One region of the Streptomyces sp. C36 genome, then DNA from elsewhere that is predicted to be linked to it. Evidence: riboswitches for the same ligand, from Rfam matches in the RefSeq annotation. Region 1 holds a riboswitch; each other region holds the start of a gene.
The links. Region 1 has a riboswitch for cyclic di-AMP ahead of AB4K12_RS16265 (M23 family metallopeptidase). Riboswitches for the same ligand answer to the same signal wherever they lie in the genome.

Region 1 (4,964 bases):
AGGTAGTTATTCCGCGGGTGCGGGCGCCGGCAGGGGCTCGGGAGGGTGGACGGAAAGGGGTGCCGCGATGTCCTCGAGGGAGCGGCCCTCGGCGCGTACGGCCAGGATGGCGGCCACCACTCCACCCACGCACATCAGCGCCGCGCCGATCGAGAAGGCCAGGACCGTGTCGCCGACGACTCCGCTCTGGGTCAGGGCGGAGAAGAGCAGGGGGCCGCTGATGCCGCCCGCCGCCGTGCCCACCGCGTAGAAGAAGGCGATGGCCATGGCCCGGGTCTCCATCGGGAAGATCTCGGAGACCGTCAGGTACGCGCTGCTCGCGCCCGCCGAGGCGAAGAAGAGCACGACGGCCCAGCAGGCGGTGAGGGTGACGGCGTTCAGCAGGCCGGCGCCGAAGAGCCAGGCCGTGCCGAAGAGCAGGACCCCGGCCAGCAGATAGGTCGACGAGATCATGATGCGCCGGCCGACGGTGTCGAACAGCTTGCCGAGGAGCAGCGGGCCGAGGAAGTTGCCCACCGCTATGACGGCGAAGTAATAGCCGGTGCGGGAGGTCGAGACGCCGAAGAAACGGGTGAGGATGGCGCCGAAACCGAAGGTGATGGCGTTGTAGAGGAACGACTGCCCGACGAAGAGGGCGAGTCCCAGGGCGGCCCGGCGCCGGTAGTCGGAGAAGACCGTGAGCGCGATGTCCCGGAAGCCGAAGCTCTCGCGCTGGCGGATGGTGATGCTGCCCTTGGGGGGTGGCAGCTCGGTGCCCTTCTCCTTGGCGACGCGCTTCTCGATCGACGTCACCAGTTCTTCGGCTTCCTTGGCGCGGCCGTGGATGAACAGCCAGCGCGGACTTTCCGGCACATGGCGCCGTACGAGCAGGATCACCAGCCCCAGGATGACGCCCAGCCCGAAGGTCAGCCGCCAGCCCAGGCCCTTGGGGAAGATGCTCGTGTCGAGCATGAGGATCGACAGCAACGAGCCCGCGATGGCGCCGAGCCAGAAGCTGCCGTTGATGATCAGGTCGACCCGGCCCCGGTAGACGGCCGGGATCAGCTCGTCGATGGCGGAGTTGATGGCCGCGTACTCGCCGCCGATGCCGAAGCCCGTCATGAAGCGGAACGCGAAGAACCACCAGGACGAGTACGAGAGCGCGGTCATCGCCGTGGCGCCCAGATAGACGGCGAGCGTGACCATGAAGAGCCTCTTGCGGCCGAAGAGGTCCGTCAGCCGGCCGAAGAAGAGCGCGCCGGAACACGCTCCCGCCACATAGAGGGCCGCGGCCAGGCCCGTCACCCCGCCCGAGGTGATCGGCAGGCCGCTGCCCTGCTCGGAGAGCCGGCCGGCGATGTTCCCGACGACCGTCACCTCCAGGCCGTCCAGGATCCATACCGTGCCGAGACCGATCACCACAGTCCAGTGCCACCGGGACCAGGGAAGGCGGTCCAGGCGCCCAGGCACCGACGTGGTGATCGTTGTCGCGGTCGTCGTCACATGCTCTGATTTCCCGATCAGCAGCAGAACATTCCCACCAAATGGGATATTCGACGGCTGTAACCCAGGTGCCCCGCTACGGTTGCGGACCGCCGCGATCGCGGCGGTCCGCACGGCCGCCTACGGAGCGTCCCCCGGCTCCCTATGACCGCGCCCCTAATGACCGCGCCCCCTATGACCGCGTCCCCCTACGGCCGCAGGCCCCTGCCCCGCAGCCACGACAGCGGGTCGATGGGCGAACCGCCGCCCGGCCGCACCTCGAGATGCAGATGCGCACCGGTCACATTGCCGGTCGCCCCCACCCGCCCGATGACCGTGCCGGCGCCGACCTTGCCCGACGTCACGACCATCGACGACAGGTGGCAGTACCAGATCTGGGTGCCGTCATCGAGGGTCAGGACGATCCGGTAGCCGTACGGCCCCGCCCAGCCGGCCTGGGTGACCGTGCCGCCGCCGACCGCCTTCACCGGCGTACCGGTCGGAGCGGCGAAGTCCTCGCCGGTGTGGTTGGCGGACCACATGTCGCCGGCCTGGCCGAAGCCGGCGGTGAGGGTGTACGAGCTGACGGGGAGGACGTACGAACGGACGGGCGTCGTTCGGGTGGTGCCCCGGGCGGCCCGCCGGGCGCTCTCCTGGCCCCCGGCCGCCGCGCCGACGGCCTCCTGGCCCGCCTCGGCGCGTCCCGAGCCGGCCTTCGGCGTCCCGGGCCGCACCGCCTGAGCGGCCTGTGCCGCCTTCTCGGCCTTCCCGGCCTGCTCCGCCTCTTGCGCTTCTTGTGTCACGTGGGCCTCGTGGGCCTCCACCTTCTCCGCGGCCACCTTGCGCGTCGACTCGGCCGCCGCCCGCTCCTCGCTCTCGCGCGCCGCGTCGTCCGCGAGGCCCTGTTGACGCTCGGCCTGCTGGAGGATGCGGGCCCGCAGCACCTCGCCCGCGTCGGCGGCGCTGTGCGCGGGCTCCGGCGCGACCTCGGCGGACCCCCCGGACGTCGAGGCCGTCGAGGCCGTCGAAGCCACCGCGGCCGACGTCATGTCCTCGGCCGTGCCGCCCTCGGCCTTCTCGCCATCGGTCATCAGCGTGCCGACGCCCGGGATCTTCTGGGCCAGTTCCGGCACGGATATCGGCGCCGCCGGCCGGTCCTGGGCGCTCGCCATGCCGCCCGCCCCCACCGCCGCGATCATGCCCACGCCCAGCACCGCGCCGCTGCGGGCCATCGTGCCGCCGCGCTGCTTGACGACCCGGTGTCTGCCGCGGGCCGGGGGCACCGGCGAGTCCTCGGAGGGGTTCCACTCGCTCACCGGCTCGCCGGCGTCGGCGTCTGCGTAGGACTGCGGACCGGCGTCGTATCCGTCGTAGCCGCCGTATCCGTCATGGCCGTCGTACGTTTGATAGGCGGCGGCCGCGCCGCCAGTCGTGCCGTACGTACCTGACGCGTCGTACGTACCCGACGCGTCGTACGTGTCGTACGCGCCGTACCCGTCGTGCGAAGTTCCGTCCGGCTCAGGCCTGTTGGACGCCACGAGGCGCACTCCTTTCCTTCCGACTCGCCTACCGGGTTAGCTGACGGGTTCGGAGCAGGAAGGTCTCCTACGGGCCGGTTCGACGGCCCGATTCACCCCAAAGGTTGATGGTTCCCCGGTTCCATCCACGGGATTCGGCGAAGGGCGCGGTGCCGCCTCTTGCGGCGGTTGCAACGTCCGCGCTGCGTTATCGAACGTTAATAGACATGGCGGCCGGAAACCAAGCCGAAAGCGTGAATCCGCCCGCCTCTTGGGGTGAGTTCGGGATACGCCGGACGTGACCGTTCGTCAGCCGTTATCCGGCTGGACGCGGATCGTACGCGCCGTGCCCGGGCTGATCGCGTGGGTGACCGTGGCGGGGCGGTGGCGGCCGTCGCCGCGCCGGATGGCGAGCAGGGCCATGTCGTCGTCGGTCCGGCCGCCGACGTGCCGGGCGACGTCCGCGACGAGGGTGTCCAGGAGCGAGTCGGGGTTCTTGAACTGCCTTCCGGTCAGGCGTCCCCGCGGGTCGTAGAAGGTGCCGCCCGCGTCCCGCGCCTCGCTCACCCCGTCGGTGAACAGCAGCAGGGTCGCGCCCACGGGGAACTCCCACTCCTCCACCCGGTCCGGCCACTCGCCCAGCTCCCCCATGCCGAGCGGCAGCGCGGGCACGGCGGGGCGGGCCTCGCCGATCATGCCGTCGGGGTAGACGAGGAGCGGCGGCGGATGGCCGCGGTTGACCAGGCGCAGCGCGCCGCCGCCGTGCGGGACCTCGGCGAGCACGGCGGTGGTGAAACCCTCCGTCCGATCGATGTTTGCCCGGCGCGCGCCTTCTCTCTGCAAAGCGCGCTCCAGTCGTGCTGCGAGCCCCTCCAGCGTGCGCTCCTGCTCCGCCGCCTCGCGGAACGCACCGATCACCACCGCGACCGCCTCCACCGCGCCGAGCCCCTTGCCCCGTACGTCCCCGACGATGACGCGTACGCCGTGCGGCGTGTCCTGCACGGCGTACAGATCGCCCCCGATGCGGGCGTCGGCCTGGGCCGCCACATAGCGGGCGGCGACGCGCAGGCCGGCGATCCGGGCCGGGGGCGCGGGAAGCACGGCGCGCTGCGCGGCCTCCGCGATGCCGCGTACGGAGGCCAGCTTCCGGTCGCCGCTGTGGACGATGTGGTTGATGCCGAGGGCGAGGGCGCCGACGGTCAGCACGGTGACCACCTCGGTCACGGATTCGCCGGTCTCGGGCGCCTGATGGCCGATGCTGAGCCCCACCATCGCGGCCAGGGCCGTGAGCGCGACGAGAAGAGTGCCGCGCGGGGACAGCAGGGACGCCGCGATGAGCGGGGCCGACGCGAAGAAGGGGGCCGAGGAGTACTTGGGGGGCGTCAGAACGTCGAAGAGGACGCCGGCGGCGATGACCACGAGCGGCAGCCGGCGTGCCCGGGAGGCCTGGTGCCCCCGCGCGGAGGGCCGGTCCGCTTCGGTGCCTTCCCGCCGCCACCGCTTTCGCACCGTGCGCTCTCCTGCCCGACTCGCCGACTCACCGCTCACCGACACGCCGCTCACCGACACGACGTACGCGCGGCATGTCGCGCGGCATGTCGCGCAGTACGTCGCGCAGCACGCGCGCGTACCGAGCGATTCATGCGTCCCGGTCCACCCTCGCGGGTGTCGGGCGCTCCTGCGAGCGGGGTGCGCCGATCGAGGGGCCGATCGAGGGTGCGCCTGTCGAGGGTGCGACGCAGTGAAGCCGACGAGGGCGCGGCGCCGTGAAAGCGCCGCGCCCTCGTCGGCTTCAGGTCCGGCCGGCTTCAGGCCGGGTGCCGGGTTTCAAACCCTGCCGGTGTCAGCGGGAGGCGCGGCCGCCGCCGGCGCCGCCGCCGCTGCGGCGCGGACGGCCGCCGACCGCGTTGCCGGGGCGGGTGCCGCCGGCGCGCCGGGAGCCGCCCTCGGAGTTGCCGCCGCCGAGGCCGCGGAAGCCGCCGCCGG
Region 2 (4,964 bases), on a different contig from region 1:
CGCCTCCATGCTCGCCGTGCTGGGCCTGGGCGCCCAGGGTGGCGAGGAGATCGTGCTCGCCACGGAGGCCGAGGGCGCCGAGGCCGCGCTCGACCGTCTGGCCAGGCTGGTCGGCGAGGGGCTCGAGGAGCTCCCGGAGACCGTCTGATCCACCCGGATCCCGTCCCGCCGCCGCACGGTGGGTGCACGACGGGGCCGCGACCGCCCCGAGGGCGCCGCGGCCCCGTCGTCGTATGCGCGGCCGGGGACCGCCACGAATTCCCGGCCGCTATTTCTCCATGAATAGCGGCGGGTTGTTAAGAACGGGCGATCGCGGTGTTTACGGATTGTTTCGGCGGGCGCACCTGCTGGGCGACCTGCGCACGGCGCGAGCGGAATTCACCGGCGCCACGGTCCGCGCGGGCCGCGGCGAGCGCCCGGGCCCGCTCGGCGTCACCGCGGGCCACGGCGTCCACGAGCGCACCGCACGCCTCCCATGCCTCCAGGGGCCGCGCGGGCGGCTCGGCCACGTAGACCCAGGCGATCTTGCGCCGCAGCTGGGTGAGCAGCGTGGCGAGGCTGGGGCTGCCGGAGGCCTGGGCCAGGGTCTCGTCGAACCAGTCGCCGAGCGGCCGCAGCTCGCCCGTGCGGCCCGCGCGGGCCCGCTCCTGGCCCAGGCGGACGAGGCCGCGCAGGACCTTCAGATGGGCCTCGGTGCGCCGCTGCGCGGCGCGTGCGGCCCCCAGCGGCTCCAGCAGGGCGCGGACGTCGAGGAGGTCCGCCGCCTCCTGCTCGGTGGGTTCGGCGACGCAGGCCCCGGCGTGCCGGCGGGTGGTGACGAAGCCCTCGGAGGCGAGGGTGCGCAGCGCCTCGCGCACGGGCACCCGGGAGACGCCGTAGCGGCGGGCGAGGAGTTCCTCGATGAGCCGGCTGCCGGGCGGGAAAACCCCGGAGACGATGTCGTCGCGAATCGCCGTGCACACGGCGTGCGCGGAAATACGGCGGCTCCCCTGCGCCGCTTCACCACCGCCGTTCACGTACGGCCCCGCATGGCTGTACCTCCGCCTTACGACTTAATCTCCCGCGATGCGCGGCCGATTGACACCCGTTCAGCGACTCTATGGCAATCCCCGGCGATTTCCGATGGCGCCGGGGATTCATGGATATTTTTTGGCCAACGCCGGTGGGCGGGACGACGACAAGGCCCCGGCCGGGGGCCGGGGCCTTGCGTGAAGTGCGGTGCCGCGAAGGCGGCGGGACCTACAGGCTGACGCCGTGCGCGCTCATGTAGGCGATCGGGTCGATGTCGGAGCCGTAGCCGGCGCCGGTGCGGGCCTCGAAGTGCAGGTGCGGGCCGGTGACGTTGCCCGTGGCGCCCGAGAGGCCGATCTGCTGGCCCGGGGTGACCGTCTGGCCGACGGAGACGTCGAGCGACGACAGGTGGGCGTACTGGGTGTAGGTGCCGTCGTTGTGCTTGATGACGACGTTGTTGCCGTACGCGCCGCCCCAGCCGGCCTCGACGATGGTGCCGGCGGCGACCGCGTGGACCGAGGTGCCGGTCTCGGCGTGGAGGTCGATGCCGGTGTGGCTGCCGGAGGACCACAGGCCGCTGGAGGCCTTGTAGGAGGTGGAGACGTAGGAGCCGTCGAGGGGGCTCACATAGGTGCCCAGGCGCTTGCGCTCCTCGTCGCGCGCGGCACGCTCCTTGGCCTCGCGCTCCTCCTTGATCTTGCGCTCGGCCTCCGCGTGGCGCTCCTTGGCGTCGGAGGCCTTCTTCTGGGCGGTCTCCTCGGCCTGCAGGCGGGCGGCGGCCTCGTCGGCGGCGCTGCGCTGGGTCTCGGCCTGGGCGCCCACGTTGTCGGCCATGACGTCACTGATGACGACGGCCTGGGTCAGCCCGGTGTCCTCGGGACCACGCGAGTCGTCGGAGGCGGCGAAGGCCGGGGCGGCGACGCCGGCGACCACACCGGCGGCAGTGAGGGTGGCTATGCCCGCGACGTTGGCGCTGACGCGCGCGGCTCGGCTCGGACGACGGTGCTTCCCCATGGCTGGGCGAATCCTTTCCTTCCCTCTCGCCTACCGGGTTAGCTGACGGGTTCGGAGCAGGAAGGTCTCCTACGGCTCCCTCGTGAAAGGGGGCCGATTCACCCCAGGGACATGTGGGTCCCCGGCTCCCCTCGCTGGTGCTTCGGGGACTCGGCGATGGCTGCCCGGGACCGCGGATGCGGCTCCGATCTGACGGACTGCCGCCCTGACGCTAATCGGCGTCAGATTCGAACGGCAAACAGATCCGGGCTTTTATGACGTACGCCACACGACCAACATGCAACCACTGCGCGAAATCGGGCATAAAGGAGGCGCGTGGGTCTCACTCGACCCACGCGCCTCACTTGTCCGGCAATGTCCGGCTCAGCGGCCGGACGGAACAGGGGGGTTGAGCCCCTGTCAGCGTCCGCCGAAGGCCGCTGGGCCTGGCCGGTCCTGGCCGGTCAGGCCGGGATGACCGTCACCTCTCCGAGGCCCAGCGCCTTGACGGGCTCGGTGATCTCGGAGGCGTCCCCGACGAGGACGGTGACGAGCCGGTCGGCCGGGAAGGCGTTCACGACGGCCGCCGTGGCCTCCACCGTGCCGGTGTCGGCGAGGCGTTCGTACAGCCGCGCCTGGAAGTCGTCCGGCAGATACTGCTCGACCTGGTCGGCGAGGGTGCCCGCGACGGCGGCGGCCGTCTCGTACTTCAGCGGGGCGACGCCCACCAGGTTCTGCACGGCCACGTCCCGCTCGGCCTCGGTCAGGCCCTCGGCGGCGAGGGTGCGCAGCACCGCCCAGAGGTCCTCGAGCGCCGGACCGGTGTTGGGGGTGTCCACGGAGCCGCTGATGGCCAGCAGCGACAGGCCCGTGCTGTCGGGGGCGGAGCGCAGGACCTGGCCGAAGGAGCGCACGCCGTAGGTGTAGCCCTTCTCCTCGCGCAGGACGCGGTCCAGGCGGGAGGTCAGCGTGCCGCCCAGGCAGTAGGTGCCGAGCACCTGGGCGGGCCAGACGCGGTCGTGCCGGTCGGGACCGACGCGGCCCAGCAGCAGCTGGGTCTGGACGGCGCCGGGGCGGTCCACGATCACCACGCGGCCGGTGTCGTCGGCGGTGACCGACGGCACGGGGCGGGGCTGGGCGGCGGACCCGGTCCAGGCGCCGAGGGACTCGGTGAGCGCCTGGTCCAGGTCGACGCCGGTGAAGTCGCCGACGACGACGGCCGTGGCGGTGGCCGGGCGGATGTGGGCCTCGTAGAAGGCGCGCACGGAGGCGGCGTCGATGCGCTCGACGGTCTCCTGGCTGCCCTGGCGCGGCCGCGACATCCGGGAGTCCGCCGGGAAGAGCTGGGCGGACAGCGCCATGGCGGCCCGGCGGGCGGGGTTGGCCAGCTCGTGCGGGATCTCGTCGAGGCGGTTGTTGACCAGGCGCTCGACCTCGTTGTCCGGGAAGGCCGGGGCGCGCAGGGCGTCGGCCAGCAGGCCCAGGGCCTTCGGCAGGCGGGAGGCCGGGACCTCCAGGGACAGCCGCACGCCCGGGTGGTCGGCGTGCGCGTCGAGGGTGGCGCCGCAGCGCTCCAGCTCGGCGGTGAAGTCCTCGGCGCTGAGCTTGTCGGTGCCCTCGGAGAAGGCCCGGGCCATGATCGTGGCCACGCCGTCGAGGCCCTCGGGCTCGGCGTCCAGGGGCGCGTCCAGGCAGATCTCGACGGCGATCACCTGCTGGCCGGGGCGGTGGCAGCGCAGCACGGTCAGGCCGTTGGACAGCTGCCCGCGCTCGGGGGCCGGGAAGGCCCAGGGAGTGGCCTGTCCCGGCTCGGGCTGGGGGTGGAAGACCATCGAAGGCGCGGTCCCCGGGATGCTCGCGGCTGCGGCGTCGCTCACTGAGCCGTCTCCTCTTCCTCGTTCTTGTCGGCGCCGGCGTCGGCCTGGGGCGCGGTCGGCTCGTAGACCAGCACCGCGCGGTTTTCGGGGTGCAGCCGGGCCTTGGCGACCGCCTGCACCTCCTCGGGGGTGATGTCCAGGACGCGCTGCACGGCGGTGAGGGCCAGCTGCGGGTCGCCGAACAGCACGGCGAAGCGGCACAGTTCGTCGGCGCGGCCGCTGACGGTGGCGAGCCGGTCCAGCCACTCGCGCTCCAGCTGGGCCTGGGCGCGCTCCATCTCCTGCGGGGTGGGCCCCTCGACGGCGAAGCGGGCCAGCTCCTCGTCGACGGCGGCCTCGATGTCGGCCACCTCGAAGCCGCCGGACGCCTTGACGTCCAGCCATCCCAGGGAGGGGGCGCCGGCCAGGCGCAGCAGGCCGAAGCCGGCGGCGACGGCGGAGCGGTCGTGGCGCACGAGGCGGTTGTGGAGGCGGGAGGACTCGCCGCCGCCGAGGACGGTCAGGGCGAGGTCGGCGGCGTCCGCCTCGCGCGTGCCGTCGTGCGGCAGGCGGTAGGCGGCCATCAGCGCGCGGGAGGGGACCTCCTCGCGGACGATCTCGCGCAGCTGCTCACCGACGGTGTCCGGCAGGGAGCCGTCGCGGGGCGGCTGCTTGGCGTCGTGCGCGGGGATGGAGCCGAAGTACTTCTCGATCCACGCGAGCGTCTGCTCCGGGTCGATGTCGCCGACGACCGAGAGGACGGCGTTGCCGGGCGCGTAGTACGTGCGGAAGAAGGCGCGCGCGTCCTCCAGGGAGGCGGCGTCCAGGTCGGCCATCGAGCCGATGGGGGTGTGGTGGTACGGGTGGCCCTCGGGGTAGGCCATGGCGGTCAGCTTCTCGAACGCGGTGCCGTAGGGCACGTTGTCGTAGCGCTGGCGGCGCTCGTTCTTGACGACGTCGCGCTGGTTCTCCATGGACTCGTCGTCGAGCGCGGTGAGCAGCGAGCCCATCCGGTCCGCCTCGAGCCACAGGGCCAGCTCCACCTGGTGGGCGGGCATGGTCTCGAAGTAGTTGGTGCGCTCGAAGCTGGTGGTGCCGTTGAGC
Region 3 (4,964 bases), on a different contig from region 1:
CGGGCAGCAGCGGCTCCTTCGGCAGCGGCGGCAGCAGCCACACCTAGGACACTCCCTAGGTAGCGTCGGGGCGTGCACGAGAACCGTACGCCCCCTGCCCCGCCCCTGTTCACCTGGGAATTCGCCGCCGATCCGTACCCCGCGTACGCCTGGCTGCGCGAGCACGCCCCCGTCCACCGCACCGCGCTGCCCAGCGGGGTGGAGGCCTGGCTGGTGACGCGGTACGCCGACGCCCGGCAGGCGCTGGCCGACCAGTGGCTGTCGAAGAACCCCGTGCACCACTCCGAGAGCGCCCACGGCAAGGGCAAGGTCGGCATCCCCGGCGAGCGCAGCGCCAACCTGATGACGCACCTGCTCAACATCGACCCGCCGGACCACACCCGGCTGCGCCGGCTGGTCTCGAAGGCGTTCACCCCGCGCCGGGTCGCCGAGTTCGGCTCCCGCGTCCAGGAGCTGACCGACCAGCTGATCGACGGCTTCGCCGGGACGGGGGAGGCGGACCTCATCCACGAGTTCGCCTTTCCCCTGCCCATCTACGCCATCTGCGACATGCTGGGCGTCCCGCGCGAGGACCAGGACGACTTCCGGGACTGGGCGGGCATGATGATCCGCCACGGCGGCGGGCCGCGCGGCGGAGTGGCCCGTTCGGTGAAGAAGATGCGGGGCTATCTCACGGAACTGATCCACCGGAAGCGGGAGGATCTCGGCGAGGACCTCATCTCGGGACTGATCAGGGCGAGTGACCACGGCGAGCACCTCACCGAGGACGAGGCCGCGGCCATGGCTTTCATCCTGCTCTTCGCCGGTTTCGAGACCACCGTCAATCTGATCGGCAACGGGGTCTACGCCCTGCTGCGCAACCCCGGGCAGCGCGAGCGCCTCCAGCGCGCGCTCGCCGCCGGCGACGAGGGCCTGCTCGCCACGGGAGTGGAGGAACTCCTGCGCTACGACGGCCCGGTGGAGCTCGCCACCTGGCGGTTCGCCACCCGGGACCTGACCATCGGCGGACAGCGCATCGCCGAGGGCGACCCCGTGCTCGTGGTGCTCGCCGCGGCCGACCGCGACCCCGAGCGGTTCGCCGACCCCGACACCCTCGACCTCTCCCGGCGCGACAACCAGCACCTGGGCTACGGGCACGGCATCCACTACTGTCTCGGCGCCCCGCTCGCCCGCCTCGAGGGGCAGACGGCGCTGGCCACCCTGCTGCGCCGGCTGCCCGACCTGCGACTGGCCGCCGATCCGGACGACCTGCGGTGGCGCGGAGGCCTGATCATGCGTGGATTGCGCACTTTGCCCGTGGAATTCACTCCCGAGGGAACCGAACACGCATAACCCCGGCTCCTACCCCGTGACGCGGTATCAAACCACGTGATCCGAACGTGACCTGCGCTACACCGGCTTGTGACTCATCGGCGCCGTCGCTATGTTCGACGACCACATCAGCCGCCACACGAGAGGCCAGCACATGCGCTCAGGGTCCGGTAGACATCGCCGCCCCCGCCAGGTACCCGCCATCGTGGTCGCGGCGGGGGTGACGGGAGCGAGCATCGCCATGCCGCTGCTCGCCGCCTCCGGCGCCTCCGCGGCCGACACCGACACCTGGGACAAGGTCGCCCAGTGCGAGAGCGGCGGAACCTGGAGCGCCAACTCCGGCAACGGCTACTCCGGTGGGCTCCAGCTCACCCAGGAGATGTGGGAGCAGAACGGCGGCACCACCTACGCCCCGCGCCCCGACCTCGCCAGCCGCTCGCAGCAGATAGCCGTGGCCGAGCAGATCCTCAAGTCCAAGGGCCCCGACGCGTGGCCGAGCTGCGCCGTGAGCTCCGGCCTGCAGAAGGACGCCCCGGCGCCCGAGGTGAACCCCGGCAGCGGCGCCGACGGCACCACCCGGGCCCCCGCGCCGGAGCCCACGCGCGGGTCCGCGAAGGAGCGCCCGACGCCCTCCACGCCGGCGCACGAGTCCGGCAAGCCGTCCGACAAGCCCTCCGGCACCACCGAGCCCACGCCCGGCACGTCGCAGACGCCCGGCACGCCCACCCCGTCCGGCAGCCCCGGCACCGGCGAGGGCGGCAAGCACCGCAAGGACCCGTCCACGGAGCCCTCCGGCGGCACGGCGACCCCCTCGGGCACGCCCTCCGGCACGCCCTCGGAGACCCCGTCGCAGACGCCCGGGACCTCCCCGGCGCCCTCCGGCTCCCCGACGCCCGGCACCCCGTCCGACAGCGCCACCCCCGGCGCGGACGCGGGCACCGGGACGGGCGCCGGCAAGCACCGTGCCGAGCCGTCGCGTTCGGGCGACGAGGCCCAGCGCTCCTCGCGCGGCGACGCGCGGACGGACCCGGCGGGCCCGTCCGACTACACCGTGCGTCCGGGTGACAATCTGTCAGCCATCGCATCGGAGCACGCGGTCGACGGCGGATGGAAGACGATCTATCAGAAGAACCAAAAGGCGGTCGGATCCGATCCGGACCTCATCCAGCCCGGTCAGCGCCTCGACATCCGTAAGTAGCGGGCCGGTTCGGGCCGAATGTCCGTTCCAGTCGAAAGTGAGACATGGGTCTCGTCGCCCGACGCCCGGAGTGTCCCCGTCCGTTGCTCTTGTACCCGCTCCCACCTGCGAGAATGATCGTTCTCGGTAGGCCGTAACCAGCAACTGTGGCCGAAAAGTGGGGTTTGAACCTGTCGGCCGCCTGTGTTTAACGTCGTTTCCGCTCGCTACCGCGGGCACCTCGACCGCCACGCCGAATCCTGCCGGCGGTCGGGGGAGTCGTCGCGCAAGCGCCGTTGGCAGGAGCGGGGGAACCAGGTAGGGCGCCGGCACGCACCGACGGTCAACGACCGACGGGACGGGACGGCTTGGGGTGAAGCCCGGTGCGCGCGAGCGGACCGGGCCGGGCGAACTCACTAGCCCGAACCCGACAGCTCACCTCGTAGGCGTCGGTGAGGAAACCGACTTATGTCCAAGGGCAAGCACCGTCGTCCGTCCAAGGCCGTCCGCATCGTCACCCTCGCCGGTGTCACCGGCGCGGCTGTCGCCGCCCCTCTGATGGTCGCGACCTCCGCCAACGCCGCCCCTGTCCAGGCCTGGGACAGGGTCGCCCAGTGTGAGGCCGGGGGCAACTGGTCCATCAACACCCAAAACGGCTACTACGGCGGCCTGCAGTTCTCGAAGGAATCGTGGGACGCCGCAGGTGGCGGCAAGTACGCCGCGTACCCGCACCAGGCCACCAAGGCCCAGCAGATCCTCGTCGGCGAGCGCCTCCTCGCCCTGCAGGGTCCGGGCGCCTGGCCCAACTGTGGCGGTGGTCTGACCCGTGGCGGCCCGGCACCCGACGTCGACGGCGGCTCCTCGAAGCCCAAGCCGTCCAAGCCGTCGAAGTCCACCGGCGACCGCGACACCTCCACCAAGACCCACGCCGACCGCGGCGAGCGCCCCTCGGGCAAGCACGCCAAGCCGGGTTCGGGCACCGAGACGCCCGCGCAGAAGCAGACCCCGGGCAAGCACGCCAAGACCCCGACCTTCAAGAAGGGTGACGGCGAGTACGAGGTCAAGCAGGGCGACACCCTGGGCTCGATCGCCACGGCCAAGAAGGTCAAGGGCGGCTGGGCGAAGCTCTACGACCTCAACAAGAAGATCATCGACGACGCCGACGTCATCTACCCCGGGCAGATGCTGCACCTCAGCTGACCGCCGCCGGACCCCGTCCGGACGCCCGGACGGTCCCACCGCCAGGACGAGCCTTCCGCTCATCCGACGGACCGCCCCGCTCCGATGCGCCTACCCCCCGAGCCGCATCGGAGCGGGGCTCCGTCGTTCCCGCCTCCGGAACCCCGTGCCGGCCGTCCCCGTTGAGCGAACACACCGGCGATTCATCCGCTGATCTTGGCTTTTGTGCCAATTTTCGGTCCGCTGATCGATCCAAGGGCGGGCGCAGCCTCCGGCGCCCGTTAGGCTCGTGCTGCAGAACTCCAGCACACACGAAGGAGACCCTCGTGCCGTCCATCGACGTCGTCGTAGCTCGCGAGATCCTCGACTCGCGAGGCAACCCCACGGTCGAGGTCGAGGTCGGCCTCGACGACGGCTCCACGGGCCGTGCCGCCGTGCCGTCCGGCGCCTCCACCGGCGCCTTCGAGGCCATCGAGCTCCGTGACGGCGACCCCAAGCGCTACCTCGGCAAGGGTGTCGAGAAGGCCGTCCTGGCCGTCATCGAGCAGATCGGCCCGGAGCTCGTCGGCTACGACGCCACCGAGCAGCGCCTGATCGACCAGGCCATGTTCGACCTGGACGCCACCGATAACAAGGGCTCGCTCGGCGCCAACGCCATCCTGGGCGTCTCCCTGGCCGTCGCGCACGCCGCCTCCGAGGCGTCCGACCTCCCCCTCTTCCGCTACCTCGGCGGCCCGAACGCGCACCTGCTGCCCGTTCCGATGATGAACATCCTGAACGGCGGCTCGCACGCCGACTCCAACGTGGACATCCAGGAGTTCATGATCGCGCCGATCGGCGCGGAGTCCTTCTCCGAGGCCCTGCGCTGGGGCACCGAGGTCTACCACACCCTCAAGTCGGTCCTGAAGGCCAAGGGCCTGTCGACCGGCCTCGGCGACGAGGGCGGCTTCGCCCCGAACCTGGGCTCCAACCGCGAGGCCCTCGACCTCATCCTCGAGGCCATCAAGCAGGCCGGCTACACCCCCGGCCAGGACGTCGCGCTCGCCCTGGACGTGGCCGCCTCCGAGTTCTACAAGGACGGCGTCTACAAGTTCGAGGGCAAGGACCGCTCCGCCGCCGAGATGACGGAGTACTACGCCGAGCTCGTCGAGGCGTACCCGCTGGTCTCCATCGAGGACCCGCTGTTCGAGGACGACTGGGCCGGCTGGAACACCATCACCGAGAAGCTCGGCGACAAGGTCCAGCTCGTCGGCGACGACCTGTTCGTCACCAACCCCGAGCGCCTCGCCCGTGGCAT

Region 2: linked by a shared signal. The riboswitch ahead of AB4K12_RS10085 (M23 family metallopeptidase) and the one ahead of AB4K12_RS16265 (M23 family metallopeptidase) in region 1 are both predicted to bind cyclic di-AMP.
Region 3: linked by a shared signal. The riboswitch ahead of AB4K12_RS28675 (transglycosylase family protein) and the one ahead of AB4K12_RS16265 (M23 family metallopeptidase) in region 1 are both predicted to bind cyclic di-AMP.

The regions. Positions count from the first base shown of each region.
Region 1 covers NZ_JBFQGI010000004.1:586,519-591,482, reverse strand. Annotated here, with positions in the region: gene AB4K12_RS16270 (MFS transporter) at 7-1,500, opposite strand; gene AB4K12_RS16265 (M23 family metallopeptidase) at 1,671-2,999, opposite strand; cyclic di-AMP (ydaO/yuaA leader) riboswitch at 3,010-3,149, opposite strand; gene AB4K12_RS16260 (PP2C family protein-serine/threonine phosphatase) at 3,288-4,406, opposite strand; gene AB4K12_RS16255 (DEAD/DEAH box helicase) at 4,822-4,964, opposite strand, start outside.
Region 2 covers NZ_JBFQGI010000003.1:34,099-39,062, reverse strand. Annotated here, with positions in the region: gene AB4K12_RS10095 (HPr family phosphocarrier protein) at 1-148, shown strand, start outside; gene AB4K12_RS10090 (GntR family transcriptional regulator) at 297-1,016, opposite strand; gene AB4K12_RS10085 (M23 family metallopeptidase) at 1,240-2,025, opposite strand; cyclic di-AMP (ydaO/yuaA leader) riboswitch at 2,038-2,191, opposite strand; gene AB4K12_RS10080 (M16 family metallopeptidase) at 2,469-3,836, opposite strand; gene AB4K12_RS10075 (M16 family metallopeptidase) at 3,878-4,964, opposite strand, start outside.
Region 3 covers NZ_JBFQGI010000011.1:91,179-96,142, forward strand. Annotated here, with positions in the region: gene AB4K12_RS28660 (DUF6479 family protein) at 1-47, shown strand, start outside; gene AB4K12_RS28665 (cytochrome P450) at 73-1,332, shown strand; gene AB4K12_RS28670 (transglycosylase family protein) at 1,532-2,509, shown strand; cyclic di-AMP (ydaO/yuaA leader) riboswitch at 2,770-2,952, shown strand; gene AB4K12_RS28675 (transglycosylase family protein) at 2,957-3,688, shown strand; gene eno (phosphopyruvate hydratase) at 3,994-4,964, shown strand, end outside.